3 regions of the uncultured Halovibrio sp. genome follow, and region 1 is predicted to be linked to each of the others. Evidence: riboswitches for the same ligand, from Rfam matches in the RefSeq annotation. Region 1 holds a riboswitch; each other region holds the start of a gene.
The links. A riboswitch is a leader RNA that binds a small molecule or an ion and turns the genes downstream of it on or off. The one in region 1 is predicted to bind cobalamin.

Region 1 (9,658 bases):
GGGACACCTCATGGCCACTGACGCGAAGACGGACACCTATCGGCTCAACCCCGATCAGGTGAAAGCCGAGTTCTTCCAGTTATTGCCCATTGCGGTTTTCGTAACCGTATTCGGTATCGCGTTTGGTCTGGCGGCCGGGCAGGCGGGGCTTCTGCCGTGGCAGGCGGGCCTGATGAGTGTCACCGTCTTCGCCGGTGCCGCCCAGTTCGCGGCTTTGGGGCTCTGGGGGCAGGAGGTCTCGCTGATTCCCCTGGTCGCCATAGTGCTGGCGATCAACTCCCGTCACATCCTCATGGGCGCCTCGCTCTACCCCGTGCTCCGCAAGCTCCCGCCGGCGCGGCGTTACGGCATACTGCTGGTGCTGACCGACGCCAACTGGGCGCGCTCCTTCCAGCAGTATCAGGCCGGGCGCGAGAATCTGGAAGCCATCCTCGGTGGTGGTCTGGTGCTTTGGATGGCCTGGGTGGCGGGTACCCTCTTCGGTGGCTATTTCGGCGGGCTTGTTCAGAACCCGGAAGCCTTCGGGCTGGATATGGTGCTGGGATGCTTCCTGTTGACCATGGCACTGGGCGGGCCGAAATCACGGCGGATCCTGGTGGCGTGGACGGTGGCGGGCATCTCGGCGGTGCTCGCCTGGCGATGGCTGCCGCCGCACACCCATGTGATCGTGGGCGCGCTGGCCGGCGGCGTTGTGGGTCTCTTCTGGCTGGAGCCGCATCATGACCAGTATTGAGACCACAACCCTCGGCATCCTGGCCATCATTCTCATCATGTCTCTGGTGACCCTGGGCACCCGTTTCGGGGGCGCCTTCCTGATGGCACGGGTCCCCCTGAGCCGCCGGGTGGAGAGCTTCATCAATGCCATGGCCAGCTCCGTTCTGATCGCCATTGTCGTGCCCATGGCCTTCGCCGGGGATCTGGGTGCCAAGGCGGCGCTGCTGACCACGGCGGTGATCATGGTTGCCACGGGCCGCTCCCTGCCGGCCATCGGCGCAGGGTTCGTAGCGGCGGCGCTGGTGCGGCAGTTTCTGTGATGGCAGTGGCGCTTCTGAGCTGCCTGCTGGCCCTCGTTCTGGATTTTCTGGTGGGCGAGCCCCGCCGGTGGCATCCACTGGTAGGCCTGGGCTGGTATGCGGACCGTATTGAAGCTGCGCTGAATCCCTCTGGGCGGGGCGGCATTCTGGCTGGCGGGCTGGCAACCGTGCTGGTGGTGCTGCCGGTGATCGGCGTTGCCCTGGTGGCGTCGGCGCTGCCGTGGCCCTATGGGCTGGTCGTGGCGGTGATTCTTCTGTGGGTCTGCATCGGCCACAGCAGCCTGGCGGAGCACGGTATGGCGGTTTACCAGCCACTGATGGATGAGGATCTGGAGACGGCCCGTGAACGTGTGGGCATGATGGTCAGCCGCAATACCCGGGGGCTGGATGAAGAAGCCATCGCCAAGGCTACGACGGAATCCCTGCTGGAGAATGGCGCGGATGCGATCTTCGCGAGCCTCTTCTGGTTCCTGATTGCCGGTCTTCCGGGGCTGTTGCTGCATCGGGCCGTGAATACACTGGACGCCATGTGGGGCTACCGCAGCGACCGGTTCAACCGCTTTGGCAGGGTGGCGGCCCGGCTGGATGATGCCCTGAACTGGGCTCCCGCACGGCTGACCGCGCTGGGGTACGCGCTTGCGGGCCGCACGCGGATGGCACTGAGGTGCTGGAAAACCCAGGCACGGGCATGGGAGAGCCCCAATGCCGGTCCGGTGATGGCAGCCGGCGCGGGCGCGCTGGGCGTATGGCTTGGCGGGCGTGCGCCCTATCACAACGGTTGGCGTGAGCGGCCTCTGCTCGGCCATGGCGAGCTGCCCGATGCGCTTACCATCCCATCCGCCATCACGCTGATCCAGCGCAGTCTTGTGCTCTGGATGCTTGCGGTGGCCATCGTGACGGTGCTGGTGGAAGCTCTGGGCCGGGGAGGGCTGTGGTAATGGCAACACACGGTGGCCGACTGAACCAGGCGGTACAGCAGTGGGGGATTCCCCGCGGCCAGTGGGTGGACCTTTCGACTGGCATCAACCCCTGGCCGTGGCCGGTTCCAGCGGTGCCGGCTGAAGTCTGGCAGCGGCTCCCGGAGGAGGACGACGGTCTACCGGCTCAGGCACGGCACTGGGCCGGTGCGCCGCCCGATGCCGGATGTCTTCCCGTGGCCGGAACCCAGGCCGCGATACAGGCCCTTCCCCGATTAAGGGCCCCGGGGCGCATCGGCGTGCCGGACCCGGGCTATGCTGAACACGCCGAAGGGTGGCGGGCTGCCGGGCATGGGGTTATCCCGTTCACGACCCTGCCCAGCGATGAGGAGCTGGCCGCGCTGGATGCGCTGGTCTGGATCAATCCCAACAACCCCACAGGGGAGCCGGTGATGGCCCGTGATCTGATGGCCTGCCACGAGCAACTGGCGGCCCATGGGGGCTGGCTGGTGGTGGATGAAGCCTTTATCGACGCGGAGCCGACTCAGACATTGGTGCCTGAGACGGGGCGTGAAGGACTGGTGGTGTACCGTTCCATGGGCAAGTTCTTCGGGCTGGCAGGCCTGCGGGCCGGACTGATGTTCGGACCTGGCGGGCTCTGTGGCTCGCTTGGTGAGCTGCTTGGCCCCTGGGCTGTCAGCCACCCCGCACGCTATCTGACGCAGCAGGCCCTGTCGGATACGGCCTGGCAGAAAGCCGCTGCAAGCCAGCTTCATCACGGGCACGACCGCCTCGTCGCACTGCTCAGGAGCGCCGGGCTGGCTCCCCGGGGCAGTGCGCCGTACTTTGCGTACTGCCCCCATGATGAGCCTGGGCGGGTCGCAGAGGCGCTGGCCGCGCAGGCGGTGCTGGTGCGTGTGTTCGAGGCGCCGCCCGCCCTGCGCTTTGGCCTGCCTGGGGCAGAGCCCGAATGGGAACAGCTGGCGCGTGCGCTCCAGACCCTCTAGCGGTAGAACCGGGACATTTCCTGGAGCACTTCCTTGATAGTGCGGGGATCCGGCCGGAACTCCGGCGCCGGATTGAGCTCATCGTCCACGGTTTCCACCCGGCCTGAGGCATACTGAACAATCCGGTGATCGTCCAGTAATACCGCGTAGTCCATGTAACTGTGGGCAATGCTCCAGTCCCGTTCGCGCTTCTGGAACAGGCCGTTGCCGGTGGCATAGGTCTCCGGGGCCGTGGCGCTGCAGCCAAGGGCCCTGCCCATGAGCGTAGGGGCAACATCGAAGTTCTCAGTGCGGTACTCAATGGTGCGGCTGTCACGTCCCGGCCAGTGCACGATCATGGGGGTGTGCAGCTGGTACTGCCCGAAGTTGCTGCCGTGGCCCCAGTAATTCTTTCCGTATTCGTTGAACTCCTGGCCATGGTCCCCGGTGATCATGACGATGGTGGAATCCAGAAGGTCCCGGTCACGGAGGTCGGAAAGCACGCGCCCGACCTGATTGTCCACGAAATGCAGGGTGGACTTGTAGTTGTTGCGCATCAGTTCCGGGTTGAAGTCCGGGCCCAGGGCCAGCTTGTTCACCGGATCCCAGTACGGCTGGAATTTCACCGGATAATCGTCCGGCACCCGGTGGTTGTGTGGTGTGTCGTAGAACAGGAACCCGAAGAATGGCTCACCGGTGCTGGCCTCACTCTGCTGCGCAGTGAAGTCCAACCAGTCATTGGTGATGCGGGTGTCACGGTCCCAGGGTTTGTCGCCGGGTGTTTCCAGGCGCAGATCGTCCACAGAAGCGAAGACGTTCTTGGTGAACGCGGGGCTGATCAGCGGCGCGGAGCTCAGGATCTTCATCCGGTAGTCCAGTTCCTGCATGCGCGTAATCATCACCGGCGGCTGTTTGGCGGTGGTGAACGCCTCCCAGTAGCCGCTGGGCAGTGAATAGAACAGGGTGAAAATGCCCGGCTTGGTGGCATTACCATTGCTGTAGTGATCCGTGAACTGCAGGCTCCTGCCCGCAAATTCATGGATGTTCGGCATCCACCGGGGATCGACCATGTCGCCGCGGGCGCCGTCTATCGCGATCACCAGCACGTTGGGGCGTTCGGCCGGCCTTTCACAGCTCAGGGGCTCGGTGGGGTAATCCAACTGGCCACCGCCGCCGCCAGTGGTGAGCGCGCTGGCGGCGCTCTGTTCCCGGATGGCCTCGGGGTCCACCAGTCCGTTCTTTTCCATGAAACGCTTGGCGGTTGCGCCGTAATACAGCGGCATGGCCCGGGTGATTGAGGTGATGCGGCTGTCGTGGTTGGCATCCGCCCAGGCGTGCCAGCCGTGCACAACCAGCTGGCCGGCAAAGACGGTGGCAATACCGAGTGCCAGCCAGCGCCCCCGTGGCCGCCGCCGGAACAGGAAGATGCCCATGACCAGCTCCAGAAGCAGCAGCCCGAGCGTCGCGCCGCCGGCTATGGCCCACATCTGCCAGGGAAAGGCAAAGATCTGGGTGCCGCCCTTAAGGGCCATATCCAGAACAAATCCGGAGAGATGGAAACGGAACTGGGCATAGGTGACGGTATCAATCAGCAGGAGCCCGAGAGCGCCCGTTGCATACACTGTCCCCAAAGCGATGAGCAGCCGGCGGCTGGGGATGAGTCCGATCACCAGCAGCGGCAGGCCGGCGACCAGTGCCAGCAGCGGGAACTGCGCCAGGTACAGGAAGGTGACATAGATGCCGGTGGTACCGTCTGGAATGGTGATCCAGGGCAGATAACGCAGGCCAACCAGAAGAGCCAGTACGCCATTGGCTAACAGAAACCAGCCGGTCCAGCTCAGGCGTTGCCCGAGTTCCCTGAGTTGAGTTTTCAGCAAATCCCTTCCATCCAATGTCCAGTGTTAATCGTCAGGCGGCCTATGATAGCCAGCGCCAGGTGGAAGTCCAAGCCGCCCGTCATCCGTACTTCCCGTGCCCGGTGGCTGGTTCTGGCATTCATGGCTGAGTTGACCCGGTCATGGGCCCTTGGTAGGGTTCGATCCACTTTCAGGTGTCCCTGCTGTGGCAGGGATGAAACGGGAAGCCGGTGAGCTGCATGAAGCAGCGAGGCCGGCGCTGCCCCCGCAACGGTGATTGAGTCAAAGGCGGCCATCACGCCACTGTGCCGGAGAAGCATGGGAAGGCGGTCGCTGGGGATGCCATGGGCATCCGCTCATCAGCCCGTAGACCGGCCTGAAGGGATCGCCATGCGTTGCGGAGGGCAACGACAGGCCGGCCGGATCTTCCCCCGCGGCTCACGCTGCGCACTATTCAACCTCCCGCCGCCTGTCACCCTGAGTCTGCCCCCGCGACGCGTCCAGCAATGCTGTGCGGGGAAGCGCAGCAGGCAACAGGGAGTTACACCATGACCAACCGACAGGCCATTCTGCCTCTGGCAGCTGCAATAAGTCTTAGCGCATCCGTTTCTACGGCCCAGGAGGCGGACGGGATTAACCGGGTTGCCGCTTTCAATATGGATCCTCTGGTTGTTACCTCGACGCTTGGCGTTGAGACCGCTAGTGAGAGCCTGTCCTCTGTAACGGTCATTGATTCCAGGGATCTTCAACAGCGTAATCCTAGGGAACTCGGCGACGTTCTTCAGGCGCAACCAGGGATCAATGTCACTTCGAGTGGGAGTTTCGGTAAGAACACCAGCGTTTTCACTCGGGGAACCAGCAGTGAGTCAACGATCCTGCTATTGGATGGTATCCGGATCCGTTCGGCAACTGCCGGCAGTGCGCCCTGGCAATACATCCCCCCCCAGTTACTTCAGCGTATCGAGGTTGTCCGCGGTCCCAAGGGAACGCTTTACGGATCTGACGCTGTCGGTGGGGTTATCCAGGGGTTTACCACCCCGCGTGGCGACCAGGATCAACAGTGGATCGAGATGGGGGGAGGCAGCTTTTCCACCCAGCAATTCAACGGTGGCGTGAGCGGCCAGAACGGTGACACCCGCTACAGTCTGCAGGGCCACTACCTCGAGACGGACGGCACCAACCTGCGCCCCGGAGGTGAAGACAAAGGTTTCCGGAATGCGGCAGGGACCTTCAGCGTGAGCCATGGGTTTGATAACGGCGCGTCCATCGGGGTCGTTGGTCTTCAGAGTAGCGGCAACACAGAGTTTTTCCGCGGGGAGACCGATTTCGACATGAGGACGCTGGGTGTGAAAGCCAGCACACCTGTCGTCCGGAACTGGACGACGTCCATCCAACTCAGTGAGGCAAGGGACGAACAGGACAGTGAACGGGTTAGTGGTCCAAGTTTCTTTGACACAACGAGTCGAACAGCGCGGTGGGAGAATACGTTCAGTTTCGGAAACCATGAACTGATTGCCGGCACTGAATATCGCGTGGACGATGTTGATAGCAGTGAACCTTACGAGGAAGACCGTCGCAGCAACAGGGCTGCGTTTGCTCAGCTGTTGAGCGAGTTTGGAGCCACCAGTCTGCAGCTCAGTGGGCGTTGGGACGACAACGAGGCCTTTGGTGAAGAGACCACAGGGGCAGTGGCACTGGGGTACGATCTGAGCTCTGTATACAGTGCGCGAGCCAGTTACGGGACCGCCTTTCGAGCACCCACCTTCAACGACCTCTACTACCCGGGTTTTGGCAATCCGAACCTCGAGCCTGAGACCTCAGGAACCGTTGAAGTCGGATTTCGGTCGGATCGCGAATCGGTCTTCTGGGACGTGGCTTTATTCAGGACGGATGTTGATAACCTGATCAGTGCTCAGCCAGACAACATTAAACGTGCGCGCATCGACGGTATAGAGCTTTCGGGTGGCCTTTCAATGGCGAACTTTGAGGTAACTTCCGCTGTTACCTTTCAGGATCCCGAAGATCGTTCCACTGGTGATCGGTTGGCGCGGCGCTCCAAGCGCAGTGTTCGGGTCGATGCCGATTACACACCCGCCAACTATCACTTCGGTGCATCGTTCATCGCCGAAGGTGATCGTTATAACGATCGGGGAAACAGCAAAGTCCTTGCTGGCTTCGGCAGGCTCGATCTTCGAGCCGGTATGGACGTGACCCGTCTTCTGTCGGTCAGCGTGAACGTGGAGAACGTCTTTGATCGGCGATACAGCACCACCAGCCGGAGCTTCCAGCCCAGGTTTGACTACCTGGCTGCGGGACGTGCGGTTTACGCCACTATTAGTTATGGAGCTCAGTGATGCGGTCGGCCACACGGATGTTGATGCTCACCTGTATGGTGCTGGGGCTGACGAGCGTGTCGGCCAGCGCCGCCACCATCGTCGGCATCGTCTCGGACCGCTCCTCCGCCGAAATGGCGGCGGGCGCCGAGGAGCATTTGGCCGCGTTCCCGGAACACGAGATCGTGCTGCGCACGCCCGAGCAGCTGAAGGATCTTCCCGACGAACAGGTTACGGACCTCTGGAGCGACGCGGACGCGCTCATCCTGGCCGCCGTTTTTGGCGAGGAGTCCGGCCGCATCCGCCGGCTGGTGCGTGACCAGGGGCCGGGGGCGGACGTGCCCATCATGGCCATGAACAGCAAGCGCGGCATAACCCGCCTTTCCCGGCTCGAGGGCGAGCGCGTGATGGCGGATCTCTCGGACAGGACCATCAACGAGATGGTCGCGAACCCTGAACCCGGCGAGGACCCCGCCACGCACCTGGATGAACGCCGCAAGCAGTACCCGGAGCAGGCGGAATGGCTCACCGGCCGCGCCTTCTACCAGGGCCGCAGCCCCGAGCACATGGATGGCCTCTTCCGCTGGGCGCTGGCCCAGGCCGGGTATGACATCGAGGTGCCGGAACCCAAGCCCCGCGAGCCCATCCGGTACTACCGTAATGGCGAAGCCAGTGCCGATCCGGATTCCCTCAACCTGGAGGAAGGCCCGGCCGTGGCCCTGCTGGACCTGGATTCGGGCGACCGCCCCGGCGATCGGGACCTGCTGGACGCCGCCTGCGAGCAGATGGAAGAGCGTGGCATCAAGTGCTTCACCATCCTGGCCCGTTGGGGTGGGGCGAGCGTTGAAGCGGTGAAGACGCTGGAGGAACGGATCCAGCCGGCTACGCTGTCCGGCATCGTCAGCCTGCAGTATTTCACCGTTGGCGGTGGCGATGGCCGCGAAGCCGTGACCGAGGCGTTCAATAATCTGGACGTGCCTGTCATCAAGGGTATCCGCATCTCCAAGCTCACCAAGCCCGAATGGTTGCTCTCCGATGAAGGGCTGCCGTGGGATTCGGTGCATTACCAGCTCGCCATGCCCGAACTCCAGGGCATCAGCCAGCCCATGGTGCTGGCGGTGGCCGAGCCGCCGCGCATCGATGAGGAAACGGGCGTGGAACTCACGCTGACCACGCCGGTGGCCGAGCGCGTCAACGCCCTCGCGAACCGGATGGATCGCTGGGTCACGCTCCAGACCAAGGACAACTCGGACAAGCGTGTTGCGGTGGTCTACTACAACCACCCGCCGGGCCGGCAGAACATTGGTGCGGACAAGCTCAACGTCCCGGAATCCCTGTTCGAGATCCTGCAGCGGCTCAAGGCCGAGGGCTACAAGACGGGCGAGCTTCCCGAGTCCCCGGAAGCCCTGCTGGATGAGATCCAGGATCGTGGCGTGAACCTCCCGGACCAGCAGTCCGGCCTGGAAGATCTGGCCGGCAAGGTGCCCTCCGTGAGCAAGGAGACCTACCTGGAGCGCTTCAAGCAACTGCCGGAAGCTGTCCAGGCGGAGATGCAGCACGGCCCCGTGGGCTACCTCCACGCCCAGCTGAAGAACGCCGCCAACAACGGCCATACCAAGCTCGGCAATGACCTGCTCAAGAACGGCGTGAAGGACCTGCGCCACATGCTGCGCAACTACGAGCACGACGCCACCCAGCGCGCTCTGGACCTGCTCGACCAGTACCAGACCGGCTGGCGCGCGGTTCTCCGCAATGAGCAGAACTCGACGGAGAAGGTCACCAGCATCCGCGATGCCCTGATCCGCACCGGCATCCCCGGCCTCTCCGGTTGGGGTGAGGCGCCCGGCCGCTCCATGGTCCACGAGGGCGAGATGCTGTTCCCCGGCCTCCACTTCGGCAATGTGTTCATCGGCCCGCAGCCGCCGCGTGGCTGGGAAGTGAGCGAGGAGCTGCTCCACGCCAACACCACCTTCCCGCCCACGCACCAGTACGTCGGCTTCTACCAGTGGCTGCGCAAGGACTTCAACGTGGACGCGCTCGTCTACCTGGGCCGCCACTCAACGCGCGAGTTCCTGCCCCGGCGCCGCGCGGGCCTGGCCGAGGACGACTACCCGGAACTGCTGGGCAAGGATCTCCCGCTCATCTACCCCTACATCGTTGACGGGGTGGGCGAGGGCATCCAGGCCAAGCGCCGCGCCATGGGCGTGATGATCAGCCACCTCACGCCGCCGCTGGAGACCACCAAGCTCTACGACAACCTGCTGGAACTGCGCCAGCTCGTCGAAACCTGGGAGTCCTCCAACGACCCGGATTCCTCCTCGCGCGACCGTGCCGTGAAGGAACTGCGCAAGCGCCTCAGGGAACTGGACATGGTCCAGGATATCGAGAAGGAACTCGCCGCCGAGCACCACCACGGTGAAGAAGAGCACAACGAGGAGGAAGGCGAAGAAGAGGGTAAGCACGAAGAGGGCGAGGTGCACGCCGAGACCGAACATCACCACAAGCATGAAGACGTCGAGGCGCCGGAAGAGG
Region 2 (9,658 bases), on a different contig from region 1:
GGTGGAAGCCCGGGTGGAGAACGGTGTGGTCGAGGCCATTACCTGTGAAGGGCTGCCCAGCTACATCGACAGCTACCGTCATACCATCCATGTGCCCTCACTGGGCGACGTCACCTACAGCGTGGCCTACAGTGGCGGTTTCTATGCGCTGGTGGACGCCACCGACCTGGGCTTTGACCTGACACTGGACGAAGAGGATGACCTCTCGGACTGCGCCCATCGCATCGTCGAGGCCATCCAGGCGGAGCGGGGCTTTTCCCATTACACCCTCGGGGACGTGGGGCCGTTGCCGTTCCTGCACTTCATGGGTCCGGTGGAGCAGGTGGCGGACAATTTCTACCGCTCCCGCTCCACCACCTATGTGCATCCGGGAGTGATCTGTCGCAGCACGACCGGCACTGGCACCTCTGCACGCCTGGCGCTGATGCACTACGAAGGCCGTATTCAGCCCGGTGACCGTCTTGAGACGGTCTCCCTGCGCGAGACCGGTTTCATCGGCAATTTCACCGGCGTCCACCAGGAAGGCCCGCACCAGGTGGTGGAGAACACCATCACCGGCAAGAGCTACGTGCTGGCCCACTCGGACATCGTGGTGAACTGTGATGACCCCATGGTCGAGTGCAGCGGGCTGCAGCACATCGTGTCGTCTTAGGTTCCGGTGGTCTGGGCGTTGCGGCGATAACTGCTGAACCGGCCCAGAACCTCCGCCATCCGATCATCATCCAGAAGCACCGGTTCGCCGATGGGCAGCAGCTGCCCGTAGCTGCGGGCCAGGTGCTCCACCTCCTGCGCCAGTTCCAGCGCCGCGGCCGGCGTGTCCGCCAGTGCCACCTGCCCATGGTTGGCCATCAGGCAGGCATCCCGGTCCGCGAGCCCCTGGGCCACGTGCTGCGCCAGCTCTTCTGTGCCGAAGGTGGCGTAGGGGATGCCGGGGATGTCCGTGCCACCGGCCACCGCAACCATGTAATGGAAGGGGGGAATGCGGCGGTGCAGACAGGCCAGGCTCATGGCCCAGGGAGAGTGCACGTGGATAACGGCACCGGCATCCGGGCGCTGGCGATAGATGGCGGCATGGAAAGAGGCCTCGCTGGAGGGTTTGAGAGGGCCGCGCCAGCGGCCATCCAGGTCGGTTTCCACCAGGTGTTCCGGCGTGATGTCGTCGAAATGGCATCCGGAGGCCGTGATCAGCATGCCATCGCCGCAACGGGCGCTGACATTGCCGGACCGCCCCTGATTGAGGCCCGTGGCGTTCATTGCCCGGGCTGTGTCTACAAGCTGTGCGTCCAGAGTCATGACGCATACTTTCCCTGATCGACCGGTGGCGTTCAAGAGCCGCGGGGAGCCTTTTCGGTATCCGGGTCATCCAGGCTGACAACGTAGACGTGATTGCGCCCGTGCTCCTTGGCGCCGTAGCAGGCCCGGTCGGCGGCCTCCATGACGGATTCCGGATCCCCGTGATGACTGCGGATTTCGGTAACGCCGATGGAAGCGCTCAGCCTGAAAGTGATACTGCCGGAGCTGAAGATGTGATCCGCGATCCGTTGCCGCAGTTCCTCGGCAAGGCGTTCGGCCACATCCACGGGGCAGTAGGTGAAGATGAGGGCAAACTCATCGCCACCCAGGCGGGCCAGGATATCGCCTTCGCGCAGCTGGGCGCGGATGATCCGGCACAGCTGGATGAGACAGTCATCCCCGGCCTGGTGGCCGTGGGTGTCATTGATCTCCTTGAAATAGTCCAGGTCCACAAAACACAGGGCATGGCGACTGCGTTCGTAACCGGTGTTCTCCAGGCAGATGGCCAGACGGTTGAGGAATTCCCGGCGGTTGATGGCCCCGGTCAGTGAGTCGTGGCTGGCCTCATAGCTGAGCTTCTCCACCTGGCTCCGGTGGTGGGAAATGTCGTCCACCACCACGATATAGTCCGCGATACGGCCGCGGTGGTCGCGTACCGCGCTGAAGGTGAATTCCAGCCAGAGTGGCGTACCGTCCTCCCGGGTCCAGGGTTCATCGCGGGTCAGAGTCCATGTGCCGTGACGCAGGACCCTGTGGCGCAGGCTCGGCATATCCAGGGCGGTTTCGCCTTCATTGAGCAGCAGAAGCTGGTCCAGCTGCATGCCTTCCAGGGAATCCTGGGGATAACCCAGGGTCTGGGCGAAGCGCTGGTTGGCCGAGCGGATGATGCCGGAAAGCGAAAGCCGGGCCATGCCCACGGCTGCGTGTTCCAGTGTGGTGCGCAGCTCATCCTCGGTCCGGGCCATGCGCCTTGCGGCACTGACGAACAGCATTGTCACCAGCACGCCGGCCAGCGCCAGAACCGTGGCCACGGTCAGCAGGAGGAGCCCGTTCAGGGTGCGGTCGATGCGGCCCAGGCTCGAGGAGAAGTCGGACTCCATGGCCACCAGCTCCTGGTTGATGCGGTCGACCTCGTCCCGGAGGTTGGGGTATTCGGCGCTGTCGATCTCGTCCTCCGACAGCAGCGTCAGGATCTCCTCGAGACGAAGGATATGCGGGTCCGCATCCCGCCAGATCTGCAGTGGGGAATGGAACAGGCTCGAATACCCCATGTAGCGGTACACGTTGATCAGGCGGGGAATGTCATCGGGATGGCTGCCTCCCTCCCGGAACATCTCGGCAGCGCGCTGGGCCTTCATGGGCGATGCGGTCATCGCCTGGCGTGCCTTGCGGTAGGCCAGCGGCGTTACCAGGCCCTCGCGGGCCTGGTTCAGGTGTGCCGGGTCGTCGGTCTCTGTGTATCGGTTCAGGTGGTAGACGGCGGCCTGCCGCCCCTTGGACCAGAGGCTTTCTCCGGTCGCGTAGGCGCGCACCCCGGTCTTGAACTCAATCAGGGCCGTGGCGGCCCCGAACGCCAGAACCAGCAGCAGGACGATAGAGCCCAGCCCTACCCGCATCAGGGTATGAGAAGACTGGGCCTGGTAGCCGCCGGACATCACCATTGCCAAACCTCCCTGTTGGTTTGGTCGCAAGCCTCAATTCAGCCTACTCCCGAATGGCTGTCAGCGCCGATTACAGAGTGTGAGCATCGTCACCATCCCTGTGACGGAATGTAGCGCAGAGACCGGCGGCTGGTTCAGGCGCCGGGATGGCGCAGCAGATCATGCAGGACGAGGCCGGCATCGATGCCGTCGTCCCCGAACTCGATGCCGTCATCCATGTCCAGCAGGGTGCCGGCACGCTGGCGGCGAAGCAGGTCATGGGCCCATTCCGGCGTGCGCGGGTCATCCTCCTCGCGGCGCAGATCCTCCATCAGCATCTCGGAGGCCTCGGGCGGCAGCCAGTGGAGAACAGGGCGGCGCTGTGCGCAGGCCAGGCGGTAGACGGCGGGGCCGGCGATCCTGTCCCAGCGCACCGGTTCAATGCGCACCCCCATGGCTTCCAGAAGGCGCCGGGCGCTGCGGGTCAGCCTGCTCTGCAGGATAAGGGTGTCCAGGCCAGCGGTTTCAGCGCTGGTGTGTATACCGGCGGTATGAACGGATTCGGGATTGGAATGGATGGTAGCTTCCAACACGGGCTTCTCCTTGAGTCTTTCAGAGGATTTTTGGAGAAGCCAACGCGGAGTCGAAACGGAGGGTAGGGGCACGGGATGGTAGTGGTGCAGTGCCCTTTCCGACCTTTCACCCTTGACGCGAAGGCTCCAGTCTCTGTTCCGAGGAGGTAATCGGGCTTAGTGGCGGAACCACCATACCGTTGCGCGACAGCCCCGGATTCTCACCGGAGTTCCCCTCGCTGCGGAACGCGACCAATGTAGGTCAGCAGGGCGACCCAAAGCAAGTGGTAGCGGAATGAATAAACGGCAATTGGTCGTGACTTTCAGTGCCGGAAGGCTCTGGGTAGGATAGGGGCGACATCCGTAAAGGGAGTAGTGTAATGCGCACAGGCAAGCAGTTCGCAGGCGTGTTTCTGGCAGGTGTGATGCTCGTGGCTGCCGGTTGCGCCAGTGTCGGCAAAGACTTTGCCACTCACAAGGTGGAAGAGATCAATGTCGGCGAGACGACCCGCTCGGACATTGAAGCCATGTTCGGCGATCCGTGGCGCACTGGTCTCGAAGACGGCAAGCGGACCTGGACCTATGCCAAGTACCGCTGGTCCGCCTTCCGTGAAGCGGAAACCACGGACCTGGTGGTGCGTTTCAACGAGGACGGCACGGTCGACTCCTACGTCTACAACACCACCCAGTAACCCTGAACGGGCCCAGACGGGCCCGTTACTGCTTCAGGGTATTCAGGACCGCTTTCGCGGTTTCCTCGGATGAGGCCGGATTCTGGCCGGTTACCAGTCTGCCGTCGCGGACCACGAACGAACTCCAGTCATCCCCGCAGCGGTAATCCGCGCCATTGGCCTCCAGCATGTCCTCCACCAGGAAGGGCACGACCTCGGAAAGACCCACTGCTTCCTCTTCGGTATTGGTGAAACCGGTTGCCTCCCGGCCCTTGACCAGCGGTTCGCCGTTCGCACCCTTAACGTGCCGGAAGACGCCAGGGGCGTGGCAGACAGCACCGATCACCTTGTCCTGGCTGGCGGCGTTCTCGATCAGACGGATGCTGTCGGCGTCCTCCGCCAGGTCCCAGAGCGGGCCGTGGCCGCCGGGGTAGAAGACGGCATCGAACCCATCGATCGACAGGTCCGAGAGTTTCTGTGTCGTCGCGAGCGCTGTTTTCGCGTCCTCATCCGTCTGGAAGCGGCGAGTGGTCTCGGTCTGGGCATCGTCCGCCTCGCTGTTGGGGTCAACCGGAGGCTGACCGCCCGCGGGGCTGGCCAGTGTCACCTCGGCTCCGGCATCGCGGAATGCGTAGTAGGGTGCCGTGAACTCTTCCAGCCAGAAACCGGTCTTGTGGCCGGTGTTGCCCATGTCGCTGTGCGATGTCAGGACCATCAGGATCTTCATGGGTTTCCCCCTGTCTGTTCGTGTGGGTGATCACGCTGTGGTGATGTACGGATCCCGTCAGTGGGATCGGGGCTGGCTACGGGCGGTTAATGGGCTATGCTCTCCCCGGACCCGGGTCCAAAGGAAGCCGGACACAGAAAAGGACGCCCAACCATGCTGATCATTCCGCTCCATAAAGCTGTTTCGCGGAAGAACTTTCCGCTCGTAACCCTGTTGCTGGTAATCCTGAATGGTGCCGTGTTCGCCATCTTTCAAGGTGGCGACACCAAAGTCATGCAGCAGGCGGCCTCGTACTATCAGGAGAGTGGCCTCGAGAAGCGGGAGTGGGCCTGGCTGGAGGAGTTCGTTCCCGGCTATGAAATGGAATTCCGCAACCAGATGGAACAGCTCGACAGGGCGGCGGAGAATGATGTGGCAGCCCGGCGCATCGCGCTTGCCCGCTCGCGCATGGTGGAATCCCATCCGGATTTCCTGCCGGCGCTGCGATCCGGCGACATCATTGACCCGGACAGCGACCGGTATGCCGACTGGCAGGCCGACAGGGCCGAGTTTGAACGGCTCATGGACCAGAGCTTTACGCGCCAGTACATGATGCACTATGACGATGTGGAGCCGGTGACCCTGCTCAGCCACATGTTCCTGCACGGTGGTGTGGGGCACCTGGTTGGTAACATGCTGTTCCTGTTGCTGCTGGGCATTCTGGTGGAAGGCGCGCTCGGGCCGGGTCTGTTCCTGGCGGCCTACCTGATGGCGGGGCTTGGAGGCTCGGCCCTGTCCCTGGCGGTCCACTGGGGCACACCAACCGGCATGCTCGGGGCGTCGGGCGCCATTGCTGGGCTCATGGGGCTGTTCACCGTCCTCTACGGGCGTCTCAGGGTGCGCTTCTTCTACTGGGTCTGGGTCTATTTCGATTATGTGCGTGCGCCCGCCATTGTGCTTCTGCCGGTATGGCTGGGCTGGGAGCTGCTGCAGTTCCTGCTGGCGGAGGGCAGCAATGTGGCCTATGAGGCCCATGCGGGCGGTATCGCCACCGGCGCCCTGATCGCCGCCGGTGTGCGGGCCCTGGGGTGGCAGCGTGATGGGTTCCTGCAGGAGGAGTCCCATCGCGAGGATGACCGGGAGGCACTGGAAGCGGCCCGGCAGGACCTGGCCGCCCTGAACGTGACGCGCGCCAAACACCGGCTCCGGCCCCTGCTGGAGCGTAACGCCGACGATACCGCCGTACTGGAGAGCTGGTATCACGCCTGTAAGATCCAGAAAGAGGACCCGGATCTGCACGACGCCGCCGGCCGCATCCTGGCCCTGCCCGGGGATAGCGCCGAGGAGCGTGCGCTGGTCATGGAAACCTTTGCGGATTACCGCCAGCGCGCCAACCTGAAGCTTACAGCCAGCCAGGTCACGGATCTGTGCTGCCGTCTGTTGCGCTGGGAGGCGCTGGAGGAGGGGGTGCTGCTACTGGACCGCTTGCTGCGGCTGAAGAAGACACCGGAGGAACTGCCCCGGGCCTGCCTGATCGCCGCTCAGCAGCTGCGGCGCCAGGGCCGGAGCGACGATGCCCGGCCCTACATGGAGGTCGTGCAGCGGCTGACCAGTGATCCGGCCATGATGCGGGCGCTGCGCCAGATCCAGGACTGAGCCCGCCCGGGCAGGGCGGGTCAGCTTGTCGCGATGCGTTCCGCCCGCTCTGCCAGTTCATCCACCCGTTCGCGCAGTTCATGGTCCGGGAAGTGCTTCTGGAGCTGGCGGAGGATCCTGAGTGCCTTCTGTTCATCACCCCGGCCCTCGAACAGCGCCTTGGCGCCGAGGAAGTAGTTTTCCGGCAGGTGGGGGTGCTTCGGGTTCTGCTTGCCGAAGGGGCTGGTCAGGCGGATGACCAGCTCATGGTGGTCGTACTGGTCCGCGAGGCGGGCCAGATCGCGCACCTGTTTCGGGTGTTCCGGCTGGAAGCTGGCATCAACGCGCAGCGCTTCCTCGGCGATGCTCATGGCTTTCTTGGGCTGCTCCAGCCCGTAGAGAAGGGTGGAGATGTATTCCCGGGAGTGGGCAAGCAGCTCATCCGTGCGGCCCTGGAGGCGCAGCAGTTTCCGGTAGCGCTCGTGCTCTTCCGGCTGGAGGCCGCTCTGGCGGAGCTCCTTCTGCAGGCGCTCAATCGCCTCGTCCACGCTGCCTTCCGCTACCAGGCCTTCCACCTCCTGGAGCAGTGGGCTGAGGTCTGGGTTGGCGGCACGGGCCCGGTCAGCGGCGGTGACCTCCTGTTCCACGCCCAGCATGTCATGGTGCTGGTAAACCAGGTAGCCCATCAGGTGAAAGGAGGCGATGAGAAAGTAGCCGCCAATCAGGAATACCCCGACATGGCCTGCCAGGCTGGGCCCGAACAGGCCCGCCACCAGGGATTCCGCCATGCCCTGACTGACCGAGAGCATGAACAGCAGCAGCGAGGCGATGAAGTAGGGAAAGCCCACCGAGCGCATGATGCCGACCCAGGTGCCCGGGTTGAGTGCCGACATCAGGCTGTTGCTCATGGCCAGGGTGATGATGGCCGCCGGCAGCGCCAGCACGATGAAAATGGCAGCAGCCGCGACCAGTGTCAGGGAGCCGGTGACAATCGCAATGCCGGTAACCGCGAACCCCAGGACCACGAAGAGCACGAAGGTTTTCACCAGCACCCAGCTGTTGCTCTTGCGCTGGATCTCGGGTGGATCCATCCAGCCCCGGGCAGTGGCCTCGAGCACGTCATAGGCGAATTTGTAGAGCACCACCCAGGCGGCGATCACCAGGATAAGGCCAAGAAGCGGGACCACCATCCCGATCAGGTAGAGTATGGCGGCGAGCCCGAGCGTGGTCAGGCAGGCGGTCTTGAAAGGGTAGCCGAAGATCTGTGGCAGACGTTCCCAGACCGGGGGTACCCGGCCGCTGTCCCTGGCAATTGAACTCATGGATCCTCCGTGGATATTCCTGATTTTGAGGGTATGCCCTGTCCGTACTGACCGACTGGGTCATCGAACGTTGATAGGAAGATAGAATGTCCGACGCTGGACGGCAAATCAGCCGGCGTCGAGTCGTTTCTCGAGCACCAGGAACCACAGATCGGCCACTCTGGGTTCGCCGAAGCGTGGGGACTCGGGGAATGGGGCGGTTTCGCCGGTGCGTGTGAACCCCAGGGATTCGTACCAGCGCAGCAGCTCTGAGCGCTGATGGAGGACACGGATGCGCAGTGTACGGCAGCCCAGGCGCGAACGGGCGGTCTGTTCCGCATCCGTGACCAGGCGCCGGCCAAGCCCCTCGCCCTGGTGCTCCGGTGCCACGGCAAGCATGCCCAGTTCCGCGGTGTTGGCGTCCAGGTGCTCAATCTGTTGGGTACCGACAAGGGTGTCGCCCTGCCATGCCAGCCGGAACAGGGACTCCGCCAGCAGTTCCCGGATCATCGGGGCATCGGTGCGCTGGCCGCCCAGAAGGTCGGCCTCCGTGGTCCAGCCCTGGCGGCTGATGTCGCCGCGGTAGGCGCTGTTCACGCGTTCGGCGATGGCCTCAGCGTCATCCGGGGTGGCATCGCGCAGTAGCGGTTCACTGGCACCGTTCAGAAGCTCATGGGCCCGTGAGAAATCCACGCCGCCGCTGAGTTCCCCGGGTTCATACCGGAAGCCGCAGCCGGAGCGGCGCATGGCCGGCTCGCGGATGGCACCCGGGCTGGGGCGTGTATCGTCCTCATCACTCATGGTCGCCTTTCTCCATCCGGTAATCCTGGCGTTATTATGGCCCGCCGGAGACGGGCTGCACAGGGCAGCGCTGTTTGGGCTGGCGTGGTAGGCTCCCGGGTCATCACTGGTTCTCCGGAGGAGTGCAACGTGCGAGGCAATCCATTCCGTGGCATGGGCTATCTGGGCGAGGGGTTCCGGCTGATCCGCCAGCCGGGACTGCGCCTGTTCGTGGTGCTGCCGCTGATCCTGAACATCGTCGTGTTCGGTGTGCTCATCTGGTTGCTGGGTGAGGGCTACGCCGTGATGGTGGACGCTGCCATGGGCTGGCTTCCGGACTGGGAGTGGCTCCAGGTTCTGGACTGGGTGTTCTGGATCCTCTACAGCCTGGTGATCCTTCTGTTGCTGGCCTATGGTTTTGTGATGGTGGCCAATCTTATCGGGTCGCCCTTCTACGGTTACCTCTCCGAACTGGTGGAGAAGGAAATCGCCGGGGAAACGCTGACACCGGACGACGGCTGGCTCCAGATCGTGAAGGACATTCCCCGTGCCCTGTATCGGGAGGTCCGGAAAATCGTCTACTACCTGCCCCGGGCACTGGTGCTGTTTGTGCTGGGGCTGATCCCGGTGGTGAACCTGCTGGCTGCGCTGCTCTGGTTCCTGTTCAACAGCTGGATGATGGTGTTGCAGTACGTGGATTACCCGGCGGACAACCACCGTGTTTCCTTCGATGGGCTGCGTAAGCGCGTGGCGACCCAGCGGCTGACGGCGCTGGGCTTCGGGGTGCCGGTGGCGGTTCTGGCCATGGTGCCGCTGGTCAACCTGGTGCTGGTGCCGGCCGCCGTGTGTGGCGCCACGGTGTACTGGACCCGGGAGATGCGGGATGCGGACCAGAGAGGAGCCGCCTAGGCATGGCGAGCGAGACCCGTTACCTGCTGTATTTCGGCGGCTTCTGGCTGGTGCTGATCGGGGGTGCCACCTGGTTCTTTGGCGGTATTACCGAGAGTCAGCGGAACCCGAACCAGACTCCTGAAACGGAAATGGTCAACGGTGTCCAGTC
Region 3 (9,658 bases), on a different contig from region 1:
TTCTGCCATTGTGTTTCTACGTATACAGCCTCGGACGATCAGTCTGTCTTTAGCTATCGCTAAAACAGGACAAAATAGGACATTGCTACCACTCAGACAGTTACGAAATCCTGTCCTCAATTTAGCTATAGATAATAACCCAGCTGCGGTAGCTGAAGTAGTGACTCCGATCCGCCCGTTGTCTCGGCGGCCAGTGTCACACTGTCTCCGGGCGGGCGCTCCCGCTACGTGATTCACTCCATCTCGACCAGTCCCCGCGCTGCCAATCGGGCAACCCGGAGCGGTTCCGGACGGCCGCCCTCCGGCGTGAACGCGTGAATCACGTCGTCGGCCTCACCGTCGTCGATGCCGACGCTGACATCGAAGCCGCCTTCGTAGGCGGTATCTGCCGCGATGGAGTCAAGGTGTTCGGCGATCAGGCGCCGGGGCACCGGATTGATGGCGGCTTCGCCCACGGCTATCGGCAGACCGGAACGGGTCACGGTACCCACCCCTTCCCCGGCATGGAAGCGTACGCCCGGCTCACTCCCCAGCTCCAGGCGTACCCAGAGCCGCGCACCATGGGTGGCGTCGGGATCATCCCCGGCGTCCTTGATGACGCCGGCGGTGGCGGCTACGCCGGTCACCGCCAGGTCCTCGATAGTCATGGCCGGCTCCTCGCCTCGGGGCAACCGGATACTTACGCATCGCTCCTCAACACCCGCCAGCAACGCACGCGCGGCAGCTACCGAGGCGGCCGTGGCACAGGCACCGGTGGATAGCCCCTGTCGAAGTGGGCCGTTGTGTTCCGGGGTTTCAGGACGCATGGGTCGGTTACGGGTCAGCCAGCGTCACCAGCGCGCCCGCCGCGCGCTCGATGCTGTTCCCACTGGGCCGGTCTCCGGACTCATGCTGGAACCTGATCGGTTCGGGCGGATCGCCTTCCCATGATGGCACCATCACAGTGGCGGGGTATGATCCGCGCCCAGCATTCACCGTTGCGGGGGCAGTCCCGGACTCTCACCGGGTTCCCGTTTCAGCCAGGCATCCGAACGAATGCTGACCACCCAGGGACGAAAGAGGATCGAATCCTAGAGGATTGCCACCGCCTGGTCAAACTGACACCAACCGCCTTTGACTTTCATCAGCGACTTTCCTAGGCTCCCCGACGCTTCGGTCAGCGCTCCACGAGGAGCGCTGGGGAACCCGGTGAGAGTCCGGGACTGACGCGCAGCGGTATTGGGGAACAAGGATCACAGGGGGTAACCCGGGCACTGTCCTGACCGGATGGGAAGCCGTGATCCAAGGCCAGCGCCAGGCAATGGCGCCCGCCCCTGAGTCCGAAGACCTGCCGAAGCCCGGTCCACATTACTGAAGGGCCGGAAGCCGAGCCTTCGCGATTGAGGTGTTCGGGCCGCCAACGGACCGGTGTTACAACCGCTGACCCCCTGTCGGCCTGCCCGCGTGAGGGCTCCATCACTAATGGATTCAGTGCTGGAGCACCTTGTATGAAACGACTCTGTCTACTACTCGCCCTTGTATCCCCAGTGTCCGCGCTCGGGGCTGATCACCATATGGCACTGGACGAGCTGGTAGTCCAGGGTTCTGCCCTTGAAGAAACCCTTCCCTCGGAGCTGTCCGATTACGGCGCGGAACTGGAAGTCATCGACGCTCAGGAGCTCGAACGGACCGGCATCAGCGATGTCGGTCAGGCACTCCAGGGAAACGTGCCCGGCGTCTACTTGAGTCCCAAGACCGGCCGCGGTGACTACGCCGACATCGCCATCCAGGGCTCACGTAGCCAGGATGTGCTCTGGCTGGTGGACGGTGTCCGCATCAATAACCGGCTGTTCGGCAGCACCTCGCCGCTGGATTCCATCAGCACTCATATGGTGGAGCGCATTGAGATCCTTAAGGGCGGCCAGGGCCTGTTCTACGGCACCCAGGCGGTGGCCGGTGTTGTGAACATTGTGCTGCGTAAACCTGAAAAGGATTCAGGGGGCACCCTCACCGGTGCCATCGGGTCACTGGGTGACCGCCGCCTCGCCGGCCATGTAAGCAACCGCAATGACTATGGGCGCTGGCTGGTGTTCGGTGAGCACGACCATTCAGACGGCTATCAGCCCTACCGCGATACCGCACTTCAGGACAGCGCCCGACGCCAGAAACGCGGCTTTACCCGCAGCTCCTACGGTGGTCGCTACCAGCTGGATGCGGGCACAGGCCAATCGCTGAATGTGCTTGTGCTTCGCAACGATGTTGAAGCTGACTTCTCCCGGGCCTCCAACAACTTCAAGGCGGTCAACGACCGCGACGAGCACATTGTCTCCCTGAAGTGGGATCACCAGGTGAATGAACAGAACGGTTACTTCATCAAAGCCTACTGGCACGACTGGTGGACCGACTACACCCGCCTGAACATGGACGCGGATCGCAACATCACACTCATCAGCGACCGCGCGGAGTGGGGATTTGATGACTACGGCATCAACCTGACCGGCCGTCACACGACCGACGGCGGCTCGCAGCTTCTGGGCGGCGTGGATTACCAGCGCTACCAGGGCGAGGATTACTCGCTGCGCATTGATGGTAAGACCGAGGCTGTCACCGCAGGCTTTGTCCAGTACCGGCCACACCTGAGTTTTTCACCCAGTACCCACCTGGCCCTGGGCGCCCGCTACAACCACTCCAACTTCGCCGATGATCACAGCATCTGGAACATCAGCCTGAAGCAACCGCTGTCCCGGGACCTCAACCTGAAAGCCAGTGTCGGCACCAACTTCCGGTTGCCTTCGGCTTTTGAGATGTTCGTGATTGACGAGGACTTCCCGGCCGGGAATGAAAACCTGGAGCCGGAGGAAAGCATCAACAGCAATGTGTCACTGACCGGACACATCGGCAGGCCCGTCGAATGGCATCTGGGGGGCTTTTACCGCGAAATCGACAACCTCATCACGGTTCAGGATGGCCAGTACGCCAACAGTAATCGGACGGTCCGGGTGCACGGCGCTGAGGCGATGCTCAATCTGGGCGGCGACCGCGGCTGGCAGCTGGACTTAAACGCCACCTGGGCTGATGCCCGCGAAGGGGGCAGCGATGAACAGATCGCCGACATCCCCGAATGGCATGCCAACGCCACACTCAGCTGGCAGGGCAATGACCAGGGCTGGCAGCTCAACGCCCGCCACACCGGCGAAGTCGCCACCACAACGGCGGACATCGGCAGGCAATCCTACGGCGATCACACCCTGTTGAGCGCCAGCGCCTGGCGTCAATTCGGAGCCGATGGCGCCCACCGGATCACCCTGCGCCTGGAGAACCTGAGGGACAGGCAATATGCCAACGGGGTCGCTCAGGCCACGCCCTCCAAGGGCGATCCCTACCGGCTGGAGACCCTGGGCCCGCCCCGCAACGTCCAGCTTGAATACAGCCGGAGCTTCTGATGACAGGGCCGCTAAAGCAACGCACCCTGCGCTGGCTCATCCCGCTCCACCGCTATCTCGGGCTCGGGATGAGCCTGATCCTGCTGCTGTGGTTCGCCTCGGGGATCGTCATGATGTTCGAAGGTTACCCGAGGACCCCGGACCATGAACGCATGGCCTGGCTGCAGCCGCTGGCGATGAGTGAGCTGACTGTGGCGCCATCACAGGCGCTTGCCCGGCTGGGTCTGGACGATCCCGAAGGGCTTCGCATCAACCGGCCGGGTGAACGCCCGCGCCTGCACGCGATGGACGACGACGGCCAGTGGCACAGTGCCTTCGCCGACACGGGTGAGCCCGCGCCCCCGCTGGACCGGGAGCAGGCGGTGGAACGGGCCGACTCCCTTTCCGGCAGCGGGGTGGCCTCGATCACGCAACTGGACGGCCCGGACCAGTGGACCGTCAACAGCCACGTCCGGGCACCGGCGCCGTTGTGGCGAGTGGCCCTGTCGGATGAAGCCGGCACGCACCTGTATCTGTCCCGGCCCACCGGCGAGGTGATCCACAGCACCACCTTCCACGAACGGGTCTGGGGCTATGCCGGGCCGGTCATCCACTGGATCTATCCCACCCAGCTGCGGGATCTGTCCGGGCTCTGGCGCCAGGTGGTCCTCTGGCTCTCCGGCATCGGTACTCTGGCCTGCCTCAGCGGCGTGGTTCTGGGGCTCATACTGATGCGCCGCAACAAACGTCGGGGCGGGATAAGCCCGTTCCGTGGCTGGTTCCGGTGGCATCATTACCTGGGGCTGACCTTCGGCGCGCTGGCCACCACCTGGGTGTTCAGCGGGCTGCTGTCGATGGCGCCCTTCCACTGGACGTGGGTCGACCGCGAGCCCGCCCTCACGCAGCACCTGGGCCGCAGCAGCCCCGGCGCCCACGATGACGTTGCCGCGCCGTCGGCCATCGCCACGCTCTCGGACCGGCGCCCGCATGAGTTGCAGCTGCACCGTTTCCACGGCCGGGTCTATTACAAAGCGATGGACGAAGACGGCAACGAACAGCTCCATACCAGTCGTCCCGGGATCGATGTTCCGGTTGCGGCGGGGCAGCTGCCACCGGACGTGATCCGATCCGCCCTGGCGCCAGTGGAGGACGCCAGTCTGACGGGGATCACCCGCCAGTCGCGTTACGACGCGCACTACTACGCAGGCCGCTCCGAGCGCATCGGCGGCGACGGCCCGCCCCTGCCGGTTTATCGGGCCGACTACGACGGCGGAGCCAGACTCTACATCGACCCGGCCACAGGCCGCCCGCTCCAGCACTCAACGCCGCTGAGCCGACTCAATCGCTGGCTGTACAACGGCCTGCACAGCCTCGACTTCCCGATCCTCAATCCGGGCAGTCTGTTCTGGTACGGGCTCGTGCTCGCGCTGATGAGCGGCGGCACCGTCCTGTGCCTCACCGGCACCTGGCTGTCGATCCGGCACCTGCGCCGGCGGCGAAAAGCGTGAGGCTGGCCACAGCGCCATCACCCAATGGTCAGATGGCGCTATTCATCCCCGCAGTTCCACGCTAAAATGCCGTTTTCACTCATGAAACGGCCAGAGACCGCCCATGGCGCAGAGCGGCAACCAGGAATCCGGCGAGTTCTCCATCGACCAGCTGGCGCGTGCCAGCGGGATGACGGTGCGCAATATCCGGGTATACCAGGAGCGCGGTCTCATCCCGCCGCCCGAACGTCGCGGCCGCAAGGGCATCTACAGCGAGACCCACCTGTCGCGGCTGCGCATCATCGGTCGGCTGCTGGAGCGCGGCTACACGCTCAACAACATTGCCGAGCTGGTGGAGAGCTGGGAAAGCGGCAACGGTATCGAGCACATCCTGGGGCTCGAGAAGGCAGTGGTCAGCCCCTGGTCGGATGAACTGCCCGAGTTCGTGACCAAGCGTGAACTGGTCCAGCGCTTCGGCAGCATCTTCATGGGGAGTGCGCTCAAGCGCGCGGAGGAACTGGAGCTGATCATCCCCGAGGGGCGGCGCTACCGTATTCCCAGCCCGCGTATCCTGCACGCCGGCTCGGAACTGGCAAAAAGCGGTATCCCGCTGGAGGACATGCTGGATGTCGTGGCCTACCTGCGCCACAACGTCGAGCAGGCGGCGGAAGAGATGGTCAAGCTGGTGGAGCGCCACATCTTCAGCCGTTACGGCCAGCATATGCCGCCGCCCGGTGAATCCGAGGAACTCGCACAGCTCATATGGCGCCTTCGGCCACTGGTGGAAATGGCCGTGCTACCGGAGGTCGCCCGGGCCATGCAGAAGGCCGCGGATCGCCACCTGGGCGACCGGCTGGCCTACATCCTGGACCACCTGAACCTGCCGGAATCCCAGGACAACTCCGGCTGACCCACCCGCTGTGACGCCACGATTGGCCCTCATGACGTCACCCTCCGTCACGCGGGCCTTGTCGCTCCCCCGAATACTGTTACATTGAGCATTGTGACTTTCATCAATGTCAGATTGATGAGGGCTGACAATCATCAAGGGGAGGGCCGCCATGACAGCCGCAACCGCAGCCAAAGAACACGAATCCGACGAGAGCATCCAGGGCCCGGGCGACGAGGGCATGGTGATGCCAGAGCGCCGGGATCTGCACTTCCTGCCGCCGAAGGAGCGTATCCACGACTGGCATGCCCAGGGGCCGCACATGACGCAGTTCATGAACGCCCTTTCCCTGTTCTTCCCGGCCGGCGAGCGGCTGTTCATCGACGCCCTGCGCGCCTACCGCGATCAGATTCCGGACCCGGACCTGAAGAAAGCAGCCACCGCCTTCATCGGCCAGGAGGCGATGCACAGCCGCGAACACATCGAATACAACAAGCTGATGCAGGAAGAAGGGCTTCCGGCCGATAAGCTGGACGCCTTCGTCTGGTCACTGCTGGATTTCCTCAAGGAACGCACCCCCAAGAGCATGCCGCTCAATGCCACCATCGCTCTGGAGCACTTCACTGCGCTCATGGGCGGATTCCTGCTGGACCATCCGGAGGTGATGGAAGGCTCCCAGGATGATTACCTGCGGATGTGGCAATGGCACGCCATGGAGGAAGTTGAGCACAAGGCCGTCTGCTACGACGTCTGGGAGAAGTGCATCGGCCGCGGCCCAACCGCCTATCTCAAGCGCGCTTTCGGTATGACGACCGCAACGGTAATCTTCTGGCCGCTGGTCGTGGGCTTCTACTTCCAGATGGTGAGCAACAGCGAGGCCTGCCGCAAGGAAGGCTGGCGCGGCCATCTCACGGTGCTCAACACCCTGCTCGGCAAGCCGGGTGTACTGCGCCGCCAGGTCCCGGAGTGGCTGGAATACTTCAAGTACAGCTTCCATCCCTGGCAGCAGAACAACAGCCACCATATCGCGCATCTCAATGAGCTGGCGGAAGAGGCCGAGGAAGCGTACCAGCAGGCCATGGCCGGTCATGGCCGCGAGCACCACCATACCCATCACTGATCTTCGGGACTGCAAGAGCTCCCCAACCCCTTGGCCCGGTCCGCCCGGGCCTTTTTTATGCACGCTCGCCAACCTGACGCGTACCTGCGTCGCTTCGGCCTTGTCCCAATCCAGACCGGCGTTACATTGGGTAGACACCCATTGAACAGGGAGGACGCGTCATGGCCACATCCACCGCCGCCAACGACCAGCACACAACGGAGGCCACCCAGGACGACATGGTCATCCCGGAACGCCGGGACCTGCATTTCCTGCCGCCGAAGGAACGCATCCACGACTGGCACGCCATGGGGCCGCACCTGAGCCAGTTCATGAACACCCTGTCACTGTTCTTTCCGGCGGGCGAGCACCTGTTCATCCATGCCGTGCGCGCCTACCGCGATGAAATCCCGGATCCGGACCTGCGCCGGGCGGCGTCCGCCTTCATCGCTCAGGAGGCCTACCACAGCCGCGAGCACGCGGAATACAACCAGCTCATGGAAGAGGCCGGGTTGCCCGCCGGGCGTCTCGACCAGCAGGTACGCCAGATGCTGGACTGGTTCAAGAAACATGGCAGCCGCCAGGATCTGCTGTGCGAGACTATCGCACTGGAACACTTCACCGCGCTCATGGGCGGCTTCATGCTGGACCACCCCGAGATCTTCGAGGGCTCCCAGGAAGACTACCGGCGCATGTGGGAGTGGCACGCCATGGAGGAAGTCGAGCACAAGTCGGTGTGCTACGACGTCTGGGAGAAGTGCGTGGGCCGTGGCCCGCGCGCCTATGTACACCGGGCCGTGGGGATGATGCGGGCCACCACGCTTTTCTGGAGTAACGTCACCCGCTTCTACCTGCAGATGACGGCCGCCAGCGAGGCCTGCCAACGGGAAGGCTGGCGTGGTCACCTGACGGTGCTCAACACCCTGCTCGGCCGCCCCGGCCTGCTGCGCCGCCAGATCCCGTCATGGCTGGAATACTTCAAGTACAGCTTCCACCCCTGGCACCAGAACAACAGCCACCACCTGCAGGGGCTGGATGAGCTGGCCGAGGAAGCGGAAAAGGCCTACCAGCAAGCCATCGCGGCCCACGCCACCCGGCACTGAGCCATTCTCAGGCGGAGGGCGGCAGCACCGGCCACCAGTCCACGATGGCGCCGTCCTCGTAGACGGCGATGTCGCCGAACTGCAGGAACACGGCCTCACTCTGGTGGGGCCGGAAGAACACGAACTCGTCCGGCTGAATGGCCAGCCGGCGGTCCCCGTTGAGCATCTCCTGGTTGGAGGAGCGACCCAGAATCCGGTTGTAATGAAGGCCGGGCGGATCCACCGGATCCGCCTGCCAGTTGCCCCCGTGGATGAAGAGTGCACTGGCCGTCTTCGGCCGCAGCCGCCGCCCCAGGGCGCTCGCCCACTCCAGGCCCGGTATGCGGGTGGGCGCCGGTCCCTTGAGCACGGGCGTGGCAATGAAGCAGGCCGGCTTGTGCGGTGCCAGTTCCGGGATATCGAAATGGGTTGGTTTGACCAGCGCCGACCCCACCGAAACCTCATTGGCAACGTCTGTTTCCGGGTGCATGCGGTAGGTCGGGCTGCCGCCCGCGTTGCGGGTCAGCAATTCCACCACACCGGCACCGAGGACGGATTCCGTCTGTTCGATGACCGCCCGGTAAGCGGTCTTAGCACGCCTCAGCAGATGGCGGCGCCACCCCAGGAGCTCCGGTATGGAGGCCAGATGCGGCTCATACCCCATAAAGCCGGACAGCATCAGCCGGTCACTGTTGCCCAGCCGTTCCAGGGCCTCCCCCAACCGCCGCCCCGTCACAAAGCCACCGCGATGGAGCCCCACGTCCAGCTCCAGGCTGATTCGAAGCCTCACCCCGAACGCCTCCGCCAGCCGCTCGTACTGGGCCAGGCGCTGGGGCGTATCCACCAGCCACTGGATCCGATCCAGTGCCTGCTGGCGGGGCTCCGGAAGCTGCGAGAGGTGAGCCCACACCGCCGCCTCCGGCAACGGCTTCCCGAGTAGCTGATCCGTGTCCGGCATCAGCTCACCCAGGGCCTTGAGCATGGGCTGGTTGAAGGTCATCAGCTTATCGCTGCCAGTGCGTTCGCGCACATGCGCCAGAAGCTTCGGCGACGGCAGTGACTTGGTCACGATGCGGTAGCCCATGCCCTCCGGCAGGTCCCCCATGAGGGTGTCGATGTTGGCGTCCAGGCGGGCGCGGTCCACCACCAGGGTCGGGCCGGCTACCCCCGCGTCGATCAGCGCAGACTGCAGGGCCTGGAAATAGGCATCGCGCCCTGGATCAGTCATGGTGCGGCTCCCCCCAGAGCCTGGCAGTGTGCGCGTTCACGAGCTTGTTGTTCGGGTCCAGTTCCCGGCGCAGTGTCAGGAAGCGTTCGAAGTTCGGATAAAGCTCCGCCAGTTCCGGGGCTCCCAGCGAGTGCAGCTTGCCCCAGTGCGGACGGCCACCGGCGCGGCGGAAGATCGGCTCGACCCGGCGGAACAGCCATTCGTCTTCATCCGGGGCGTGGGTATGCATGGCAATGGAGATGCGCCGGCCGCCATTGAACGGGCTCAGCCAGGCATCATCGCCCGCCGTCTGGCGCACCTCGATGGGAAAGAACACGTCCCGGCGCTCACGCTCCACCACCTCGATCACCTCGCGCAGCGCATCCAGGGCATTCTCCGGCGGCAGGTGGTACTCCATCTCGTTGAAGCGCACATTACGCTCGCTGGCCAGAAGCCGCCAGCTGTCGCCCACCACGTCCTCGGGAGTCACGCC

Region 2: another riboswitch for cobalamin. It lies ahead of QZ501_RS11285 (hypothetical protein); the one in region 1 lies ahead of QZ501_RS05955 (TonB-dependent receptor).
Region 3: another riboswitch for cobalamin. It lies ahead of QZ501_RS01475 (TonB-dependent receptor); the one in region 1 lies ahead of QZ501_RS05955 (TonB-dependent receptor).

Annotation. Positions count from the first base shown of each region.
Region 1 covers NZ_CAJXMA010000019.1:14,748-24,405, reverse strand. Annotated here, with positions in the region: gene QZ501_RS05980 (AzlC family ABC transporter permease) at 11-733, shown strand; gene QZ501_RS05975 (AzlD domain-containing protein) at 720-1,034, shown strand; gene cbiB (adenosylcobinamide-phosphate synthase CbiB) at 1,034-1,972, shown strand; gene cobD (threonine-phosphate decarboxylase CobD) at 1,972-2,958, shown strand; gene QZ501_RS05960 (DUF3413 domain-containing protein) at 2,955-4,814, opposite strand; cobalamin riboswitch at 4,969-5,188, shown strand; gene QZ501_RS05955 (TonB-dependent receptor) at 5,342-7,147, shown strand; gene QZ501_RS05950 (cobaltochelatase subunit CobN) at 7,171-9,658, shown strand, end outside.
Region 2 covers NZ_CAJXMA010000060.1:1,598-11,255, reverse strand. Annotated here, with positions in the region: gene QZ501_RS11300 (proline racemase family protein) at 1-652, shown strand, start outside; gene QZ501_RS11295 (class II aldolase/adducin family protein) at 649-1,293, opposite strand; gene QZ501_RS11290 (sensor domain-containing diguanylate cyclase) at 1,326-2,954, opposite strand; gene QZ501_RS11285 (hypothetical protein) at 3,089-3,526, opposite strand; cobalamin riboswitch at 3,650-3,800, opposite strand; gene bamE (outer membrane protein assembly factor BamE) at 3,886-4,197, shown strand; gene QZ501_RS11275 (type 1 glutamine amidotransferase domain-containing protein) at 4,223-4,903, opposite strand; gene QZ501_RS11270 (rhomboid family intramembrane serine protease) at 5,057-6,538, shown strand; gene QZ501_RS11265 (DUF4013 domain-containing protein) at 6,559-7,839, opposite strand; gene QZ501_RS11260 (GNAT family N-acetyltransferase) at 7,948-8,619, opposite strand; gene cysZ (sulfate transporter CysZ) at 8,749-9,507, shown strand; gene QZ501_RS11250 (TIGR02281 family clan AA aspartic protease) at 9,510-9,658, shown strand, end outside.
Region 3 covers NZ_CAJXMA010000003.1:1,150-10,807, forward strand. Annotated here, with positions in the region: gene QZ501_RS01465 (RidA family protein) at 1-9, opposite strand, end outside; gene QZ501_RS01470 (cobalt-precorrin-5B (C(1))-methyltransferase) at 234-806, opposite strand; cobalamin riboswitch at 854-1,065, opposite strand; cobalamin riboswitch at 1,137-1,350, shown strand; gene QZ501_RS01475 (TonB-dependent receptor) at 1,488-3,422, shown strand; gene QZ501_RS01480 (PepSY domain-containing protein) at 3,422-4,909, shown strand; gene QZ501_RS01485 (MerR family transcriptional regulator) at 5,013-5,798, shown strand; gene QZ501_RS01490 (metal-dependent hydrolase) at 5,950-6,897, shown strand; gene QZ501_RS01495 (metal-dependent hydrolase) at 7,059-7,979, shown strand; gene QZ501_RS01500 (alanine racemase) at 7,987-9,186, opposite strand; gene QZ501_RS01505 (D-arabinono-1,4-lactone oxidase) at 9,179-9,658, opposite strand, start outside.